4 regions of the Undibacterium sp. Xuan67W genome follow, and region 1 is predicted to be linked to each of the others. Evidence: predicted binding sites of a transcription regulator. Region 1 holds the regulator's gene; each other region holds the start of a gene.
What was found. Region 1 encodes sigma-54, which starts transcription at its own class of promoters, with help from an activator protein. Its sites were predicted from a motif close to TGGCANGNAANCTGCTTT; they were not measured.

Region 1 (5,081 bases):
AGGCCGGAACACCAAATGCATTCGGTCTCATTGGCGGCGATGCGAATGCCGTCGCTGCCTATAAACGTCCGCTCAGCTCAATGTCTCCGACGATTATCCTGAAGGATGGAAAACCATTCATGACAACCGGCAGTCCGGGAGGCAGCCGTATTATCTCGACGACCCTGCAAACTATTTTGAATGTCATTGACCATGGCATGAACGTCGCACAAGCCACCATTACGCCGCGGATCCATCATCAGTGGGTGCCCGATCAGATGCGCGCAGAGCGGGGCATCAGCGTGGACACCTTACGCATCTTAGAACTCAAAGGTCACAATCTAAAAATCTCTCCTGCCATGGGGCGGACGCAGATCATACAAATCGGTGCCGATGGCTTCGACGGCTACTCCGATCCGCGTAATCCAGACGGCAAAACCTTGGGTTATTAAATCTTCATTGATCACGCAAATGGCACCAGCCATCATTAAGCAGCACCACTTGCAAGCGCTTGATATGAATCAAGCGCTTTACTGATCTAACGCAATTCCAGAGAGCCCTCGCCCACTACAATTGCCCGATGGAAAATATCTATTCCCTCTGGAGATCGTAGTGGCCATAGAATTATATAAAGACGCTCATCACATCTGTCTGATATTCAATGATCTCGTCAAGGATGCCGGCGATAACGCGGTACAAGCGAACCAATTTTTGATTGTGTCAGACGGACAAGGTGCCCTGCTTGATCCGTCTGGCAATATTACCTATAACAGCCTGGTATTAGCGGTGCAACGCTATTTACCCAAGAAAAATCTCAAATACCTTTTTGCATCACATCAGGATCCGGACATCATCGGCGCTCTGGATAAGTGGTTGTTCAGTACGGAATGCCAGCTCTATGTATCGCAGCTATGGTCGCGTTTTGTACCGCATTTTTGCAATCTGAACCGCTCAGACGGCAGAATTGTCGGCATCCCGGACGAAGGTATGCCTATTCCTATGGGTGTTACGACTATTCATGCTGTTCCCGCACATTTCTTGCATGCCGAAGGTAACTTTCAGTTCTACGATAGCCGCTCCAAAATCTTGTTCTCAGGTGATATGGGGGCATCAATGGTAGACGCACGTGATGTCAGTCAACCCATCACGACAAAGGAGGAATTTTTAGATCAGTTACCAGCCATGCGGGGGTTTCATCAACGTTACATGGTGTCAAATAAAGTCTGCCGTTTGTGGGCAAACATGGTCAGAAGTATGGATATTGCGATGATGGTACCGCAGCACGGACGTTATTTCGTCGGGCGAGAAGCAATTCATGCTTTTCTGGACTGGGTAGAGAACCTGCAATGCGGGATCGATTTATTTACCCAGGAACACTATCGGTTTCACGGGCAGAAGTTAGCCGTATAAACAATCTCTATATCATTAGGATTTACGCAAAAACTAAGACCTCTCACCACAGAGACACTGAGAAAATGTAGGAGTAAGCGATTCCATGACATATCGGTTAAAGAGTTTTTAGACGTTAACAAAACCCAATCCGCATATCCCGTGGGGTTTCTGGGGCAAAAAGCTTCTGGAAGCCGCATCCAGCCTGTGGATTCGATGTCGATGGTTATAAGCCACCGTTCGTTTTGTGTACTCAACGTGTATCCAACGAAAAAGGACGCTTGACGCGTCCTTTTTATTGTACCGGCTACGAACACCGGACTTGATGACTCACACCGACGCCGGGTCTGGCAGATGTTTGATGGCGTCGTGCTGATGATCTTGAATTTTGTCTTTGTGTTTGATGACTTGTCTGTCCAGTTTATCGATGAGGAGGTCGATCGCAGCGTAGAGGTCGTGTGCCAGGCTTTCTACGTGGATATCTTTACCACTGATGTGCAGATTGATGTCTGCTTTATGCCGTTTTTCCTTTTCCCGGAGCTTGTCTACCGTCAGAATGACGGCGATATCAATGACTTGATCGAAGTGTCGCCTGATGCGCTCAAGCTTGTTTTGTACATGTTCACGTATTGCAGGAGTTACTTCGAGGTGATGTCCACTGATGGTGAGATTCATACTACGCTCCTATGGTGATGTTACTCGCTATAAATTTCTTCAGCATTTGCTCTGATGCATCGAGCTAAATTATATATAGCAATACAAAACGTAATTTCAAGGCTTAGTTACAAGACTAAATTACAGGTGTTCATTACAAGGATTTGCGCAGGCTTACTGGAGGAATTTTTAGGGCTTCACGGTATTTGGCAACAGTGCGTCGCGCAATGACCATGCCTTGTTCACCCAGCATGTCTGCAATTTTGCTATCAGAGAGTGGGCTTTTCTGGTCTTCTGCTCCTATCAACTGCTTGATGAGTGCACGTATCGCGGTGGAAGATGCTTCTCCCCCCGTTTCCGTCGCGACATGGCTACCGAAGAAATATTTCAACTCAAACATACCATGCGGGGTAAGCATGTATTTCTGAGTCGTTACACGAGAAATAGTACTCTCGTGTAAACCTAGTGTATCAGCAATTTCGCGCAAAACAAGAGGGCGCATCGCAACCGCACCATGGGTGAAAAAATTACGTTGTCTTTCAACTATCGCTTGTGCAACGCGCAAGATGGTATCGAAGCGTTGTCGCATGTTTTTGATCAGCCAGCGCGCCTCCTGCAACTGCGATCCCATCGTCCCGTCACCACGATTTTGTTTCATGATGTTGGCATACATACTATTGACGCGGAGCTTGGGCATGACATCCTGATTCAGCAAAACCTGCCAGCCGTTCGCTGATTTTCTGACAATTACATCAGGGACGACATAGTCTGATGAAGCCGCTGCAAAATCCGCACCTGGCTTAGGATTACACTGGCGAATCACTACCTGCGCCTCGCGCAAATCTTCATCATCACAATTGAGAATTTTTTTCAGTTTATTGAAATCTCGCTGTGCAAACAACGTGATGTGTTCTTCAACAATCTTCAGCGCCAGGCGACGCGTTACGAAGGGAATCTTAGGTAAGCGTTTGATTTGCAGAGCCAGACATTCCGATGGGGTGCGCGCACCAACCCCGGCAGGATCAAAGCTTTGCAGCATCGTTAATGCGAAAGATAATTCCTCTGGTTCTACACATAGTTCAAGTGGCAAACTCGCATGAATTTCATCCAAGGTCTCCATGAGATAACCACTGGGATCCAGCGCATCAATCATCAGTTCAATTAAAGCACGATCACGCGGTTCGCGAATATTCAGCCGCATCTGTTCCAGCAAATGATCGCGCAAACTGGTTTGCGCAGCTTCTAATTGCGGACGTCCATCTTCTTCCTCTGAGGACTTACTGCCTAGCGGCACATCATCAAAGCTCCACTCTTCTTCGTTGGCGCTGGTGCTATCCGCAGATGAAGCAACTTCCGTGTTATCACTGCTGTCAGCAACTGGAGCGGTAGTCTCGGCACCGACTTCCTGTACTGCAAATTCAGATTCTGAATTATTGCTTGTCGTGCTAATTGCGCCATCGGCCAGCAATCGCACTGCATTATCCATGGGGTCATCAACCCGCTCTAACATGGGATTATCAGTTAATAGATTTTCCAGCTCCTGATGTAATTCCAGCGTGGATAACTGCAAAAGACGAATTGATTGCTGCAATTGCGGCGTAAGCGCTAGGTGTTGTGAGGTACGTAGTTGCAGGCTTTGTTTCATCATCATCTCGCTTCCCGCTACATGCGGAAATGCTCTCCCAGATAAACCCTGCGTACGGATTCATTCGTGATGATATCTTCCGGCTTGCCACTCGCCAGCACCGCACCTTGATTGATGATGTAAGCGTGATCGCAAATGCCCAGAGTTTCGCGCACATTATGATCGGTAATCAGCACACCAATACCGCGTTCTTTCAGGAAGCGTACGATGCGCTGAATCTCAATCACCGCAATCGGATCAACACCTGCAAAGGGCTCATCCAGCAACACAAAGCGAGGATTCGTTGCCAGTGCCCGGGCAATTTCTACCCGGCGACGTTCACCGCCAGACAACGAAAGCGCCTGATTCTCACGTATGCCCTCAATCTGCAAATCGGCCAGCAATGTATCCAGACGTTTCTCAATTTCGGCTGAATTCAGAAACTTGCCCTGCTCATCCTTTTGCAACTCCAGCACCGCACGGATATTGTCCTCGACCGTCAGTTTACGAAATACCGATGCCTCTTGCGGCAAATATGATAAGCCGAGAACGGCACGTTGATGGATCGGCAAGCGGGAGATATCCACACCATCCACATTGATCTCACCGGCATCAGAGGGGACCAGTCCGACGATCATATAAAACGATGTGGTTTTGCCCGCACCGTTCGGTCCTAGCAGACCGACAACGTCACCACTCTTTACTTCAAGCGACACATCGCGCACTACCTGGCGCGCACCGTAACGCTTTTGCAAACCTTTGATCAATAAAGTGCTCATCTTATTCTTTGGTTTGCTTATCGGCTTTAGGTTCTAAAATCAAAGTAACACGACCACCGCCAGGGACTTGTTTTCCAGACGAGCTGTTAGTCGCAACGAAGACATCATTGATGCTATCGTAGGAGAGGTATTCGCCCTCCTGTTCCTGGGTTACATTTTTACCGTCCAGATAGCGAATCTTCGCCTTGGAAATAAATTTCACCAACTCGGATCTATCGTCGTATTCAACTCTATCGGCATAGCCGTCAACCCATAAATCAGGGCCACCATCGCGCTTTTGACGGAACGACACACGACCGCCAGCATTGGCATACAGAACCGATGTCTGGTGTCCGTCAGCTGCCTCTGTCACAACGGCACGATCGGCTTTTACCAGCAACGTACCGCGTACCAGAATGACTTCGCCAAGCAGCGTTGAGGTACTTTTTTTCCCGTCTGAAGTCAGGTGTTCAGCGCTGATTGCTGTCTTCTTCAAGCTATCAGCCTTTTCCGCAAATGCTGCAGGTGGCATGAAAAAAATGCCGATCACCAGCATGGCACAATGACTCAGGCATCTCATTTCTTTATATTGAAAGCGCATTATTTGCTCTCCATCGTGATTAGTTAGTTGATGTCCGCTTAGAATGCGGACGATCGATGAGCATGTGAACTTTGCT
Region 2 (5,081 bases), on a different contig from region 1:
AGTGGCGACCCGCAAAGCGATAAAGTTATTATCTGGACGCGCCTGACTCCGTCGGCAAGTCAGGATCTCGACGTGACATGGGAAATGGCGAGCGATAACCAATTTACCCGCATCGTTAAATCCGGTAGCTTTACGACCAATGCGGCCAGGGATTTCACTGTCAAGGTCGATGTCACTGGCCTGTCTGCGAGCACCGTATATTTTTATCGCTTCACGTATGGCACAGCACGTTCTGCGACAGGTCGTACCAAGACGTTGCCGACTGGTAGCGTCTCCCAGGTAAAACTTGCGGTATTTACGTGCTCTAATTATCCAGCAGGCTATTTCAATGTGTATGCTGAAGTCGCCAAACTCAACGATATTGATGCCGCGATTCATCTGGGTGATTACATCTATGAATACCAGCGCGATGGCTACGCCTCGCAAGATGCGGCCAGCTTAAATCGTCTGGTTGATCCGAAAAATGAAATCATCACGCTGACCGACTATCGCAGCCGTTACGCACAATATCGCACCGACGGAGATTTGCAGGCGATGCATGCAGCGTTGCCGTTGATTGCCATCTGGGACGATCATGAATTTGCCAACGACGCCTGGATCGGTGGCGCGGAGAATCATGATCCGGCGACAGAAGGACCTTTTAGTGCCCGTCGTGCTGCTGCTTTGCAGGCCTACAACGAGTGGATGCCTATCCGCTTGCCGGATCCGACCAAAAATGACCGTATCTATCGCTCTTTTGATTTTGGTAATCTGGTCTCCCTGCATATGCTGGATACCCGTCTGATCGGGCGTGAACAACAGCTTAGCTACACCAATTACATCAGTGCCAGCGGTGCATTTGATGCAGTAAAATTTACGACTGATATTAGCAATCCGACCCGCCAGCTGATGGGCGCAGAGCAAACATCCTGGCTACAATCCCAGCTCGGCAAGTCTGCGGCGACCTGGCAAATTCTGGGACAGCAGGTGTTGATGGCACGCATGAATATTCCCGCGCCACTGGTACTGCAAGCAATCAATTTCAGTGATTACACCGCGCTATTGGTGAAAGCGCAGACTGCGCCAGCGACATTAACTGCTGCCGAAAAGCAAATTTTGGCACAGCCATCCATTCCTTACAATCTTGATGCATGGGATGGTTATGCCGCCGCACGTGAGACGGTTTTTGCGACCGCCAAAGCATTGGATAAAAATTTGATCGCGCTGGCAGGTGATACTCATAACACCTGGGCCAGTGATCTTGCTGATCTGAGTGGGAACGCAGTTGGTGTCGAGTTCGGCGTGACCTCGGTTACCTCACCAGGTTTTGAAGAAATTTTCCCCAAGGAAGATCCGGCTAAAGTCGCAGGCGGCCTGGAGCAGATCATCGGACCTCTGGTCTATGCTGAAACGAAAAACCGTGGCTTCATGATCGTGACGGCGACCCCGACAGAGGCAAGGGCAGAATGGCGATACGTCAGTACGGTCAAATCCAAAACTTATACTGTTGTCCCGGGTAAAACTTTAAAGACCTTACCGGGTGCTGCGAATCGGAAATTACTGCCAGTGTAGTCCGGTCATCACATTCGTCCTTTATTACATAAAAAAACCAGCAGGCTTGCTGGTTTTTTTGTTTTTACGAAGAACTCAATAACTGATTAGTATCCCAGTATCGTCTGTTATTTTGTCCGCGATTGAGCTTGATTCTTTCTAGCAAGGCCTGATTTTGTTCTCGAATTTTATTTGGCGACAGATCTTCTTACGCACGTTTTATTGCCTGGAAACGCACCAGACTGAAGCGGCGACCAACAATTCTTTGTCACTTGCACAAAATTGATGCGAATGCATCAGTAATAGTCACGCCCGCTCACTACAAACCGCATGACGCAGACCTCCTGCCTCTGGCACGCAATCTGCTAAAGGTAGTCATGCGAACTCCGCACTCCGCTTTTTTTTAGCTTTGTGATTTTTTTTGTTTGCTTTGTCGTCTGCTTTTTCGTTCGATATTTAGTTCGTTTTTACATTCGCTGTTTAACGCTGTTTAACTAGCTCATTCACACTCACGCTTAGGAGCAACAAATGTCTCGTCGCACCCTATTAAAATCGACTGCAGTTGGCGCCTTTACTCTGGCTACTGCGGCTTGGTTGCCGCATGCGTATGCCGCTGACACGATCAAAGTCGGCATTCTTCACTCGCTATCAGGCACGATGGCGATTTCCGAAACGTCGCTGAAAGACGTTGCCTTGATGACGATTGATGAGATCAACGCGAACGGCGGTGTGATGGGTAAAAAGCTGGAGCCGGTGATTGTGGATCCTGCTTCGAACTGGCCTTTGTTTGCAGAAAAAGCGCGCCAGCTGGTTGCGCAAGATAAAGTCGCTGTCGTGTTTGGCTGCTGGACGTCGGTATCACGTAAATCGGTATTGCCAGTATTTAAAGAGCTGAATAGTCTCTTGTTCTACCCGGTTCAATACGAGGGCGAAGAGCTGGAAAAAAATGTGTTCTACACGGGTGCAGCACCGAACCAGCAAGCGATCCCAGCGACCGAATATCTGATGTCGAAAGAGGGCGGCGGTGCCAAGCGCTTTGTGCTGCTCGGTACGGATTATGTTTATCCACGCACGACTAACAAAATTCTGCGCGCTTTCTTGCATAGCAAGGGTGTGAAAGATACCGATATCGATGAGGTCTATACGCCGTTCGGTCATTCTGATTATCAGACCATCGTCGCGAATATCAAGAAGTTCTCTGCTGGTGGCAAGACTGCGGTGATCTCTACGATCAATGGCGATTCCAACGTCCCGTTTTATAAAGAACTGGGTAATGCCGGCCTTAAAGCGACCGACGTGCCGGTTGTCGCATTCTCGGTAGGTGAGGAAGAGTTGCGCGGCGTCGATACTAAGCCTTTGCTTGGTCACCTCGCTGCATGGAATTATTTCCAGTCAGTGAAAAATCCTGTGAATACGGCATTTATCAAGCAATGGAAAGACTATGCCGTTGCCAAAAAACTGCCTAACGCCAGTACCGTCGTCACCAATGATCCGATGGAAGCAACCTATGTCGGTATCCATATGTGGAAGCAAGCAGTAGAAAAAGCCAAATCCACCGATACGGATAAAGTCATCGCTGCCATGGGTGGTCAGACTTTCAAAGCGCCATCAGGTTTTGAACTGACGATGGATAAAACGAATCACCATTTGCACAAGCCAGTCATGATCGGCGAGATCAAAGGTGATGGTCAGTTCAGCGTTGTATGGAAAACCAAAGGCCCGATCCGTGCTCAGCCATGGAGTCCTTACATCCCTGGTAACGAGACTAAGCAAAAAATGTAGTTGTCTGAGCTATGTACTCAGTGCGATGCACGACAGATCAACTTGACTCTGCTATTGCCGGAGCCGAGTTGATCGACGCCATGAATTGAGTTGAATTGAGCTGAAACTGAGACATAAGTTCTGGACGTGTGATTCACCAATGCCGGGGAAGGAGTGATTGCCAACCCCGGCATTGTGTTGATGCTGGTCTGGTATTGAGCTGTTTTTTTTCCTGTTCTATCTGCACTACCGTAGTACGACGCTTCATTTTTTTGACGAATTTTTCAGCCCGGAAGAGTGCGTTTATGTCGCTATTTAAAAAAATAGTCTTGCCCGGATTGCTTTGCCTGCATGCCGTAATCGCCAGCGCGGCGATTGATCCTGCTGTACTTAAGCCTTTAGCCGGCGATGATCCTGATGCCCGTATTGCCGCCGTCAATCAGATCGCGGTACTGGCAAATCAGGATGCCCTGAAAGTGCTGACAGCGTTGAAAAATGACACCCTCTATGCAACGCCAGACGGTCAGTTGTATATCGTCGACAATGATAAAGCCACCAATCTCGCCAATGATAAAACGACGCCCTTACCTGAGGGCATTGATGGCATCACTGTCAACAACCGTCTGCGTGCCGTGGTGGATGACGCACTGTCTGGATTAAAGCTGTTTTCGACAGATCGTGCACTGCGCCTGGCTGCAGTGCTGGAACTACAAAAAAGCGCCAGTCCCGAACAAGCGCCATTGATTACTAAAGCACTGACAAAAGAAAACGATCCTGAGATTAAATCCTTGCTACAACTCGTTGCCGCAACCGCTAATTTGCAGTCTACCGATCCGCTTGTCCGCAAAGCCGCGGTCATCGCGCTGAAAGACAGCACAAATGCCAACATCAAGCCTGCGCTACAAAAAATGCTGGATATGGGACCCGATGGCAAGCCCTTGGAACCTGACGAAAGTATTCGTATTGAAGCCGCCAATACCATGAACGCGCTAAATAGCCGCATCGTCAGAACCGAGTTTGCCGGTAATTTGTTTTATGGCGCCTCGTTAGGCAGCGTGCTGTTACTGACTGCACTGGGACTGGCGATTACCTTTGGCCTGATGGGTATTATCAATATGGCGCACGGCGAACTGATGATGATTGGTGCGTACACGACCTATGTGTGTCAAATGGCTTTCCGGCATTTTTTGCCAGGCGCAATTGATGCATACCTGATTGTCGCGCTGCCCGCTGCCTTCATCGTTGCAGGCACAGTAGGGATCGTGCTGGAACGCACCGTCATCCGCTGGTTGTACGGCAGGCCGCTGGAAACGCTGCTCGCAACCTGGGGCATCAGTCTGATGCTGATGCAAGCGGTACGCACGATCTTCGGTGCGCAAAATGTCGAGGTCGCCAATCCTAGCTGGATGTCGGGTGGTGTCACCGTGCTTGGTTCACTGGTGCTCTCGTATAACCGGATTGTGATTATTTTCTTTGCCTTGTTTGTTGTGCTGGCAGTCTGGCTGATACTGAATAAAACCCGGCTTGGTTTGTTTGTCCGTGCGGTCACACAAAATCGTCGCATGGCCGATTGCGTCGGTGTTTCTACCGGTAAGATCGACATGATGACTTTCGGTCTGGGCTCCGGTATCGCGGGGTTGGGCGGTGTCGCCCTATCGCAATTGGGAAATGTCGGTCCGGATCTGGGACAGAGTTATATCGTCGATTCGTTTATGGTAGTGGTGCTGGGCGGGGTCGGGCAACTGATCGGTACGGTGATCGCTGCACTTGGTCTGGGAGAAGTGAATAAA
Region 3 (5,081 bases), on a different contig from region 1:
ATGCGTAATTGCTGGACATATTGGGCCGGGCTTAAACCCACATTCTCTTGAAAGCGACGCAACAAGGTGCGCTGGCTGATATGACAATGTTCTGCCAGCTCACCCATTAACCATGGCTGATCGAGTCGTTTATTTAGCCAGCGACGCGCCCGCTCGACGATGATATGTCCCTGATTTTGGATCATGGCAGTCGCAATATACGGGGCCTGGCTATTGCGGTTGGCGTCAATCACCAGCATCTTGGCGCATAGCTGGCGCAAGGTTTCACCGCAAAAATGAGCGACCAGCCATAGAGCGAGATCGATATACGACGTCAGTCCGCCTGAGGACACCAAATTGCCGTCCTGCACGATTAATTCTTCGGCTTCGAGGATGACCTTGGGATACTGTTGTTTGAAATAAGCCGCCAGCCACCAGCTTGTCGTCGCACGTTTGCCATCCAGCATGCCGGTATTCGCCAGCAGACAGGTTGCCGAGCAACTCGCGATCAGCAACTTGCCCTGCGACAGGTAGTCACGCAGCGCAAGCTGTTCTTGCGTCATCAATGCGATGCGGTCGGTGATGTCATAAGCGCTTTGGTGATCAATTCCCGGTAGCATGAGAGCGTCAAGCTGCTGTCCGTCCAGTGGCTGGGTTGCAAAGCTAAGCCCATGCTGGTTTTCTACTGCCTGGTCGCGCGCACTGAGCCAGACCGGCTCCAGCCGGATCTGTTGTCCCGGCGGTCGCAACTGCATCAGGGTATTTGCAATCGAGAATACATCACGCGGCACCACTGCGCCGCTGAGAAGGCAACCGGGATAGACCAGAATGCCTATGCGTATGATGCGTTGAGACGTAGCCATTGGCGAATTACATCATAATTATGTCAATTGCGCCAATGGTCGTGGCGATATGCTCTGCCGATAATGTGAACTCCCATTCAATCACGACAGGAGTTCCTCATGCCTTATGTCAATGTCACGACGATTCGCGGTCTGCTCAGTCCTGAGCAAAAACAAGTTTTGATTACCCGCTTAAGCGATGCCTTGGTCGATATCGAAGGTGGCGGTAATCCCGATTTTCGGAAGATGGTTTGGGTCAGTATTGACGAACGCTCACCGGAATCATTCGGGCTGGGTGAGCTCCGGCCAGACAGTGCCTCAATTGCCCAGTTTGTGGCCTTACGCGATGCCACAGCGCGTCAAAAATAAGTCTATCTATTTGCATATATTTGTATATGCATACACCCATTTTTTTAGGAGCCATTGATGCCCTACTATCCTGCCTTGTCTATTTTTGTATTGAGCCTGCTGGCGCTATTTGTCAAAACCAGCGTCACCAGTGTCATACAGATCATCAGCCGTTTTCGTAGCAGACGGTTTTTATTGCCAGAAGACGCCGCCTTGGCCAGAACCACTCCGGTCGCAAGTGAGTCCGCATTTGTGCAACGCTGTGCCAATGTCTGGCGTAACGATGTAGAGAATTTACCGTTATTTTTAACGCTGGCACTGAGCTATGTTTTAGTCGGCGGGGAGCCAGATACGGCATCAACATTATTTAGCAGCTATGTGCTGATTCGTTACGCACATACCATCGTCTATCTGCGCGGCTTGCAACCGTGGCGCGCGATTTTGTACCTGTCCGGTATGGCGGTATGCTGGATGATCGTGGCGGCGATTGTGCTCAGGATCATCCAGATCACCGGATAATCATGCTCGCCGGATTGGCTTACACCATCAGCCTTGACCCTAGCTATTCTGCTGGCTACCATGGGTCTACTCTCTATGCAGCATCATGACCGCGAAGGAAGGCAGAATGGATCAGGAAATAAATCAAAGAGCAAAACAACAAGCAGGTCAACAAGCAGATCAGCAATTTGATGATGGTTTAAATAAGCGCAAGCAAGTGATGGGTGATGCATTCGTCGATAAAGCCTTTGCGAGCGCTGACGCTTTTACCGCACCGTTGCAAGAGTTCGTGACCCGTAACGCCTGGGGTACCGTCTGGTGCCGTGACGAACTTGATATGAAGACCCGCAGCTTGATTACTCTCTCCATGCTGACTGCGCTGGGCCGTGCGCATGAGATTCGCGGCCACGTGCGCGGCGCTGTCAACAACGGCGCGACGATGAAAGAGATACAGGAAGTGTTGCTGCATGCAAGTGTCTATTGCGGCATGCCGCTGGCGATTGATGCATTTCGCTCCGCGCAAGAGGTCTTATCAGAAATGGGTTTGATACCCGCTCTGGACAAGTCAGTATGAGCGAGAGCAAAGCAAAAGCGATTAATGCCGAGGGACATACCGAGCCATTTTTAATTGATGATGTCGCATGGGACGGCTATTCGCACGGTACCAGTTTTGGCTCTCGCTACAAGCAAATCGGGGAACATGGCGGCTGTCAGCGCATTGGGGTTTGTATCGAGGAGTTGGCACCTGGCATGCGCGCTTGCCCCAACCACTATCATTATCTTGAAGAAGAGCAGCTTATGGTGATGGAAGGAAGTCTGACTTTACGTCTGGGCGACAAAACCTATGTTATGTCAGCAGGCAGCTACGTAGTTTTTCCGGCTGGGCAAAAATTGGGGCACAGTATTTTTAATCACACAGACCAGGTCTGCCGTTATCTGCTGATCGGTGACCGCAATCCACATGATGTGATTGTTTATCCAGACAGCAACCGGGTCAGTGTGCGTTTGACCGGCGAAGGGTATAACAAGGCTGCCGTGATGGCGTATTGGGAGGGCGAAGATACCTAGATAAGTCATAAAAAAAGCCCAGACTAGCTGGGCTTTTTGTTTGATGTGCGAGATTACTGTTTGCGGCGACGGGCTGCTGCCAGACCAATCATGCCTAAACCTAACAAGCCAAGGCTAGCTGGTTCTGGAACATTGTTAGTCGTTGCATTTTTTACGTACAACAATTCATTGACCAGCAGACGGCTTGCGTCAGCATTTGGTGAATGGAAATTTGTTGTTGTTTGACCGCCAAACGCTGCAAAGCCGTTACCGTATTGCAGTCCACCGAAAATGATACCGCCAGTGCCGGATACCAGATTGCTCAAGCCAGCACCACTTACTGAAGAATGAGAAAAATAACCACCAGTGTATGAACTAGTAATACCACCTGCAGTCAAGCCATCAGCAATACCCAGGGAGGTTACTGTTGCTGTTGAGCTAGCGTTTGCATAACCGTTCCAATTCATCGTGATACCAAAACCAAGACTTGCGCTAGCAGGACCTGTGTTTGGTGAGTCATTCAAAAATAAGCGACCACCACCACTAACATAGCTTTCCAATACCGCAGTGTTTGCTGCAATGAAGGAAGCAAAGTTACCAGAATTGCTGTCGCTGCCGTCGATAAAAACAAAGTCAGCACCTGCCAAAGCAGCCAGACTAAAACTCGTGTATTTATTCCAGTTACCTGCACCAAATGCCGTATTCATCGCTGCGTCGTTCGTCAAATTACCCCATGGATTATTTGCTGTGACATAGGAAATTGTTCCTGCTTGTGCAGAAATGGACATTGCAAGAGCAACTGCCGCAATGGCAACATGACGTAAAAATTTCATAACACACCTTAATTAAAATTGATCAGTAAGCTCATTAAGCAAAAATCACGCCAAAAAATTTAGTGATTTAAAGCAATGACTTAAAGAAAGTATATTTTGGAAGTGTAAATTTTTCCGACAATTACTCCATTTTTTTCAAATTCGAAGGCGCTACCAACTCCTCCACCGCAACCCCCTGCTGTTTTAATAGAGCCTCCAGTGCAGGTAATAATGGCCCCAAGGTTTCTGTCAGCATGGCACGTACGGTGTCGACAACGACCTGGGTAGCGCGTTCGATTTCGATATTTAAGGCGGCACCGGTTTTTTTCTCAGCGAACACGGTCATGCGCAGGGTTTCCGGGATTAACCAGACTTCAAACCAGCCTTCTTCGCGGTTGACTTCGGCAACCGTGAGGCTGGCGCCGTTGATGGCAATGTAGCCTTTGGCAAAGATGTAGCGTAACCATTCGGGTGTGACGGCGATACGGATAACATAGTTGTTTTCCAGCTCGCGGATAGCAGCAATCGTGGCTGTGAAATCGATATGACCAGATAGCGGATGACCGCCGATTTCTGCGCCGTCTCTGGCCGCTCTTTCCACATTAACCCGCCCGTCTTGCTGATAGGCGCCTAGTGTAGTGATTGCCAGGCTTTGTTGCATGACATCAAACTCTGCACTGTGGTCGTCTGGTAAAGCCGTGACAGTCAGGCACACGCCGTCTACCGCGACACTGGCACCTATTTCTAGGTCTTTACAGAAGCCTTCGGGGAAATCGAGCTTAAATGTGCGCAAGCCGGGTTTGTCAGAGAGTGTTGCAATGCGGGCGATGCCTTGTACGATGCCAGTAAACATGGGGAGTGGTATTCAAGAATTAGGGAAATATATATGCCTGGTTGACGTGTGTCATACGATTGATACACCAGCTCCGAGGCAATGTCATTGTAAGCGATTCGCAGGAATGTCATGCCCGTGCAGTCTATTTGCACTAAACGTGTTTGCCTACTATGGCTTAAAAATTACCTTTAGCGAAAGGCAAGTCCACGGTGAACGTACAGCCTTGTCCCTCGACACTTTCACACTGAACGTTGCCACCCATTGCTTCACTGAGTTTTTTGACAATCGACAAACCCAATCCGCTGGAATGTTCTCCTGCCGTAGGCCGGGTAGAGAGGCGGGTGAATTTTTCAAAAAGATGTTGCTGATCTTCTTCCGATAATCCCGGTCCTTCGTCCTTGACAACAATCCTACCAAGCTCTGCCTGTGCCGAGATGGTGATCCAGATGTGTCGGCCTGCCGGCGAGTATTTAATTGCGTTGGATAAGAGGTTATCAATAATCTGTACGGTGGCATTGGCATCCGCCATGACATTGACGGTCTCGTCTGCTGTAATAAGTAGCTCAAGGTTCTTCTCTTTTAAGTGAGCCTCAAACTGTGGCACGATTTCTTGCAGCATTTTGTTCAGGTTCACCGTTTGTAATGCAACAGGGGAGTAACCAGTTTCAATTGCGTTGACATCAAGCAAATTGGTGATGATATGCATCATACGATGCCCGC
Region 4 (5,081 bases), on a different contig from region 1:
CATGGCGTTCCACCTTATTTGGAGACCATGGATTACGTGCAAAAAATTAATCGGTTGTACCAAAAATCGACGCACCCGTTTCAACGTAATATTGTTGACGCATCGTCTATAGTGATGCGCCCCACCCGCAGCAGTAAACCTTAAATCGGAAGGCATATGCTGATTAAGAGATTACTTAGCAAGCGCGATATTCTGGTTCCTTACTTTAATTTCCGTAAGGAATTAAGTGGAAATATTGAGTCCACTCTCCTCAAAGAAATTTTTCAACTGAGATATGAGGTGTACTGTCTCGAATGCCATTTTCTGCCGACTGAGGAATTTAAAGATGGTTTAGAAAGTGATGAGTTTGATGAGTGCTCCACGCATTTTGCCGCCTTCACTATGGATAACCAGATTGTCGGTACGGTACGCCTGGTGCAGCCATCTCCTGATTTGAATTATCCTTTTGAGGGGCATTGCAGCGTTTTTGATGACTATGTTATGCCGGTCAGGGAGACTGCTGGTGAAATATCACGCTTAGTCGTCCGCAGATCACATCGTCGTCGTAGAGGCGATTCGATGGAAGGTGTATCTCAGGATTTCCGGGAAAAAGGGAATGCCGCGTCAATTCAGCCGCATCAGGGCGGAAAAAAACGAGACGGTAATAGCCCTTTACTCTTATTAGGCTTATATCGGGAGATGTATCGCTACAGCCGAAAAAACGGCATTCGCTATTGGTATGCGGCGATGGAGCGCTCGCTGGCAAAATCGCTGGATAAAATGGGGTTTCGCTTTGTGCCGATAGGCCCGCAAACTGACTACTACGGGCCGGTTACGCCTTTTGTCGTGGATCTGGACGAACTTAATAAACGGCTACATAAAGAAAACAAATTTCTGGCTGCCTGGTTTAATGACGAGCAGATACCGTACACCGTAATTATCAGAACCATGATTAGTACATTCTGGCAGCAGATAATAAAGAAAAAATAAGCATAGAAATGCAGCGACTCCAAAACAAATTCAATGTCTGGAAAACAAAAAAATGAATCCAATTTTTGCCAGATTAAGCAGGCGGATAATTCGCTATCAGCTAGCAAGAACCACGTCTGATCAGCTTATTCAACTGGGTAAAAAGAAGTTGATTCGTGCATTTCGCAGAGCCGCCAGACACTCATCTGCTTATCAAATTTTGCTGCGTGAACATGATGCTTCAGTATGTGACATTAATACTGCTGATGATTTTGTGCGACGTTGCCCTGTCCTAGAAAAATCTAATACATTCCGCCGTTTCCCTATTGATCAATTAATTGCCAGCGATACGGATAAATCGCAGCTCGCCTCAATACTCACTAGCTCAGGTCATGGGAGTAATGGTTTCGCGATCGGACTTAGTACCAGAAAGCAATTGAAATCAACGGCGACTCTGATTGATATGGGGCTTGAACTAGCCTTTGATATTGATCGCTATAAAACCTTGCTGATCAATTGCTTACCGATGGGGGTGACATTTCAATCGGATACCGTATGTGTGGCTAATGTCAGCGTCAGGGAGGATATGGCTTGCGCAATTGTCGAGCAAGCGGGTGCTGCTTTTGAGCAAATCATTCTTTGTGGCGATCCTATTTTTCTTAAAAAATTATGTGATTTTTCTCAAAGTAAAGGGCTGGACTGGGGGCGCTACCGGGTTAATGTCATTGTCGGTGAAGAAACGTTTAGCGAGTCATTTCGAGATTATCTTGCGCTGGTTTTGAACAGCAATCCTGATCATCCAGCCAGTGGCCTGATTGGCAGCTCTATGGGCGTAGGCGAATTGGGACTGAACTTGTTTAATGAAACAAGAGAAACCATTGCTATGCGCAGAGCATGTATGGCTCAGCCGGACTTGCTGATCGATCTATTTGGCCGCAGCGCAATTGACGCACCAGTGCCGTCCTTCATGGTCTTTAATCCAATGCGAACTTTCGTCGAAGTGGTGAATACGGACAAGCACGGTAACGGAGACCTCTTGGTTTCCATGCTCGATCCGGATATCCCTATCCCGTTGATGCGTTATAAAACCGGGGATAAAGCAAAGTTGCTCAGTACCGCTGAATTAAATGCGGTATGCAGAAAAACCAATAAAGATTTTTCTCTCCCTTCTTTGCCAGTGATAGCTTTACATGGGCGAGCTAAGGACTATCTGCCAGATGGTATGCATCTGGATCATTTTAAGCACCTGCTTTACGCAGATCCGGCAATTGCGGCTCAAGTCAGTGGCGCTTTTCGGTTGACCTCTGCCGTGAATGGTCTTCGCTGGGAAATTCAGTTGCAACATGGAAATGAAATTTCCCCGCAATCAATTGCATCCTCGCTACAAGCTGCTGCCAGTTTGACATATGGGCGCGTCGAAACTATTTGCTACTCCTATCACGATTTTCCACATGGAAAATCCTTGGATTATGAGCGTAAATTTGTTTATTGGCTGGGGTAAATATTTTATGTCGGTTATTTTTACAGCAATGTGTTTTGATTGCCTTTTAGTTAATTTGGAAAAGTATTTTAACTAATAAAATCAGTTACTTATAGTTGTTTGTGATTTCTGGCATACCTTGTGCTTATAGATAGGCGTCGAGGTAGTGATTTGACCTAAATTAAGGGGAAGCTCAAATGAATATGAAACAAATTTCAAAACTGGTTGCAGGTATGGTTTTGGCTGCAGGTATGGTCGGATCAGCAAGTGCGATTAGTCTGGTAGCAGGCGATCTGAAATTCACGATCGATAACTACGATGCAGGCACAATCGGGTACGGCGCTACTCCAGGTGTTAAGTGCACGACAACAAGTGGCTGTGACGGTATTGCATCCAACCCGTGGCCGAATTCTTACGGTGATGATACTTGGGGTATTTTTTCCGTAGCGTCAATTTCCAAAATTTCTGACGGTTCCATCGTTTGGACTAAAGGAACTGGTCAGTACTTAACTGGTTTGTTCGGTGGTCTGAAGGATTACTATGTTGAAGTAAGCACTGGCTTAGTTAAAACAACAACTGCGCTGGCTAGTGGTGGTTGGATTGATCTCTATTTGAATAACACGGATTGGAATCCAACGACGGCAACTGCAGGTCGCACAGGTCAATATGCTTATACAGGTATCGCCACAGGTACAAATGTCTTGTCTGCAAGTTTTGGTGCTGGTGTAATTGGCGACGATCCTGCTGCTAGTTACGTTACAACTTATGCAAACACAGGTTTGTCAGGTGCTGGTCAGGGTTTCCTTGATGTTACTGGTGGTGCATGGGCAGCGCAGTTTGATACAAATACAGCAATTGATCCAAATGGTAACGCGCATGACTTTTTGTTAAATGTTACGTTTGACAATTTGGGTAACAAGGCCTCTAACATTGGCTGGACGGTAAAATCAGCTGGTCAGGTGAGTGGCAATGCAATCCCAGAACCTGCGTCACTTGGCTTACTGGGCTTGGGTCTGGCTGGCCTGGCAAGTATTCGTCGCAGAAGAAAATAATCCAAGCCAACCTTGGTAAAAGCTGCCTGGTGTAAACCAGGCAGCTTTTTTCTTTGTATGCGCAAAAAGTTGCTATGAAATATCTATTTACAGATATTCAAAACAAGTCAAATTAAGTGCTGTAAAAATTATCAAAAATATAGTACTCTGTCGCATAAAGAATGCTATTTTTGCAATATAAATTATTTGTCTGGCTGTGGAGTGTCGATGTTCAGGATTGCTAATCACCATGTATCGCGTATTACATCAATTCTTCTATTGATTGAATTTAGTATTGCACTTGCTTCGGTTTATTTGGGAGCCATCATCCGCACATTAGACAGTGCTTTTCCTTTTTCTGAGAAATCAGATAATTTCTTTAGTACGGCTTTAGTTTTTGCATCGATTGTTGTGTTCAGCATGAGTGCTTTGGGCATGTACCAGATTAATTTTCGTGAAGGCATCAGAAATACGTTTTTAAGATTGATGCCTTCTTTAGCGTTAGCGCTCATTCTGGTTACGCTGACATTTTATGTGCTTCCCACATTATTCATTGGGCGTGGTGTGCTGGGCATCGTGCTGGTGATTGCTGCTATTGGCATTTTGACCGCAAGAGTCTTGATTTTTAAAACCTCAGAATCAGGGTTGCTGCGATCAAGGATCATTTTTCTGGGCTCGGGTTCCTTGGCAAAAGAATGTTATGAACTGGCGCTGACCAACACTGCGCACCATGAATACGAGATATTGGGATTTGTACCCGTCACCGATGAGATATGCCAGGTTCCAGTGACGAATCTCTTGTCTTCCGAGGCGAGTCTGAGTTCAGTTGCAGAGAAGTATCATGCTGATGAAATCGTAGTTGCCGTACAAAACCGTCGTGGTGCGCAGTTCCCCATTGACGATTTACTGGACTGTAAATTAAATGGTGTTAAGGTCATTGACGCCGCGGCGTTTTTTGAACGTGAAGCATGTCAAATTCGTGTTGAGTCGTTACAGCCAGGGTGGTTAGTTTTTGGTGACGGTTTCAATCAAAGTTTTTTAAGAAGGTTCGGGAAGCAGATTTTTGATTTCGCAGTAAGTGCGATCATATTTTTGATTTCTTCGCCAATCATGTTGATCACTGCGCTATTGATTTATATGGAGGATCGTGGACCGATTTTCTATAAGCAAGAGCGTGTTGGGAAGAATGGTGAGACATATATGGTTCTGAAGTTCCGAAGCATGGGAATCAACGCAGAAAAGGCGGACAGACCACAATGGGCGACTAATAATGATCCGCGTACAACCAGCGTTGGTAAAGTCATCCGTAAATTACGTATTGATGAGTTACCTCAAATCCTGAATGTATTACGCGGAGAAATGAGTTTTGTAGGTCCGCGTCCGGAGAGGCCATTCTTTGTTGACCAATTGTGTAAAGACGTTCCTTTTTACAATATGCGTCACAGTATCAAGCCGGGCATCACCGGCATGGCACAAGTACGCTATGCCTACGGTGCTTCAGTTGAAGACTCCGTACAGAAACTGCAATACGACTTGTATTACGTAAAAAATAATAGCTTGTTCTTAGACGTTTTGATTTTGCTGGAAACAGTACAAGTCGTTTTATTGGGTAAGGGAGCAAG

Region 2: the regulator sigma-54 is predicted to act here: its motif matches at 1,882-1,899, upstream of urtA (urea ABC transporter substrate-binding protein).
Region 3: the regulator sigma-54 is predicted to act here: its motif matches at 3,583-3,600, upstream of ACO0LE_RS05235 (PEP-CTERM sorting domain-containing protein).
Region 4: the regulator sigma-54 is predicted to act here: its motif matches at 2,559-2,576, upstream of ACO0LE_RS03750 (PEP-CTERM sorting domain-containing protein).

The regions. Positions count from the first base shown of each region.
Region 1 covers NZ_JBMPPN010000011.1:69,241-74,321, reverse strand. Annotated here, with positions in the region: gene ggt (gamma-glutamyltransferase) at 1-431, shown strand, start outside; gene ACO0LE_RS11690 (MBL fold metallo-hydrolase) at 592-1,389, shown strand; gene hpf (ribosome hibernation-promoting factor, HPF/YfiA family) at 1,699-2,043, opposite strand; gene ACO0LE_RS11680 (RNA polymerase factor sigma-54) at 2,177-3,667, opposite strand; gene lptB (LPS export ABC transporter ATP-binding protein) at 3,685-4,425, opposite strand; gene lptA (lipopolysaccharide transport periplasmic protein LptA) at 4,427-5,005, opposite strand; gene lptC (LPS export ABC transporter periplasmic protein LptC) at 5,025-5,081, opposite strand, start outside.
Region 2 covers NZ_JBMPPN010000025.1:42,486-47,566, reverse strand. Annotated here, with positions in the region: gene ACO0LE_RS17845 (alkaline phosphatase D family protein) at 1-1,551, shown strand, start outside; gene urtA (urea ABC transporter substrate-binding protein) at 2,059-3,312, shown strand; gene urtB (urea ABC transporter permease subunit UrtB) at 3,597-5,081, shown strand, end outside.
Region 3 covers NZ_JBMPPN010000004.1:172,759-177,839, reverse strand. Annotated here, with positions in the region: gene ACO0LE_RS05260 (GlxA family transcriptional regulator) at 1-842, opposite strand, end outside; gene ACO0LE_RS05255 (tautomerase family protein) at 942-1,190, shown strand; gene ACO0LE_RS05250 (MAPEG family protein) at 1,248-1,688, shown strand; gene pcaC (4-carboxymuconolactone decarboxylase) at 1,795-2,241, shown strand; gene ACO0LE_RS05240 (cupin domain-containing protein) at 2,238-2,735, shown strand; gene ACO0LE_RS05235 (PEP-CTERM sorting domain-containing protein) at 2,789-3,547, opposite strand; gene ACO0LE_RS05230 (riboflavin synthase subunit alpha) at 3,669-4,379, opposite strand; gene ACO0LE_RS05225 (sensor histidine kinase) at 4,537-5,081, opposite strand, start outside.
Region 4 covers NZ_JBMPPN010000003.1:119,083-124,163, forward strand. Annotated here, with positions in the region: gene ACO0LE_RS03735 (transglycosylase SLT domain-containing protein) at 1-144, shown strand, start outside; gene ACO0LE_RS03740 (PEP-CTERM/exosortase system-associated acyltransferase) at 157-969, shown strand; gene ACO0LE_RS03745 (hypothetical protein) at 1,022-2,449, shown strand; gene ACO0LE_RS03750 (PEP-CTERM sorting domain-containing protein) at 2,626-3,480, shown strand; gene ACO0LE_RS03755 (TIGR03013 family XrtA/PEP-CTERM system glycosyltransferase) at 3,688-5,081, shown strand, end outside.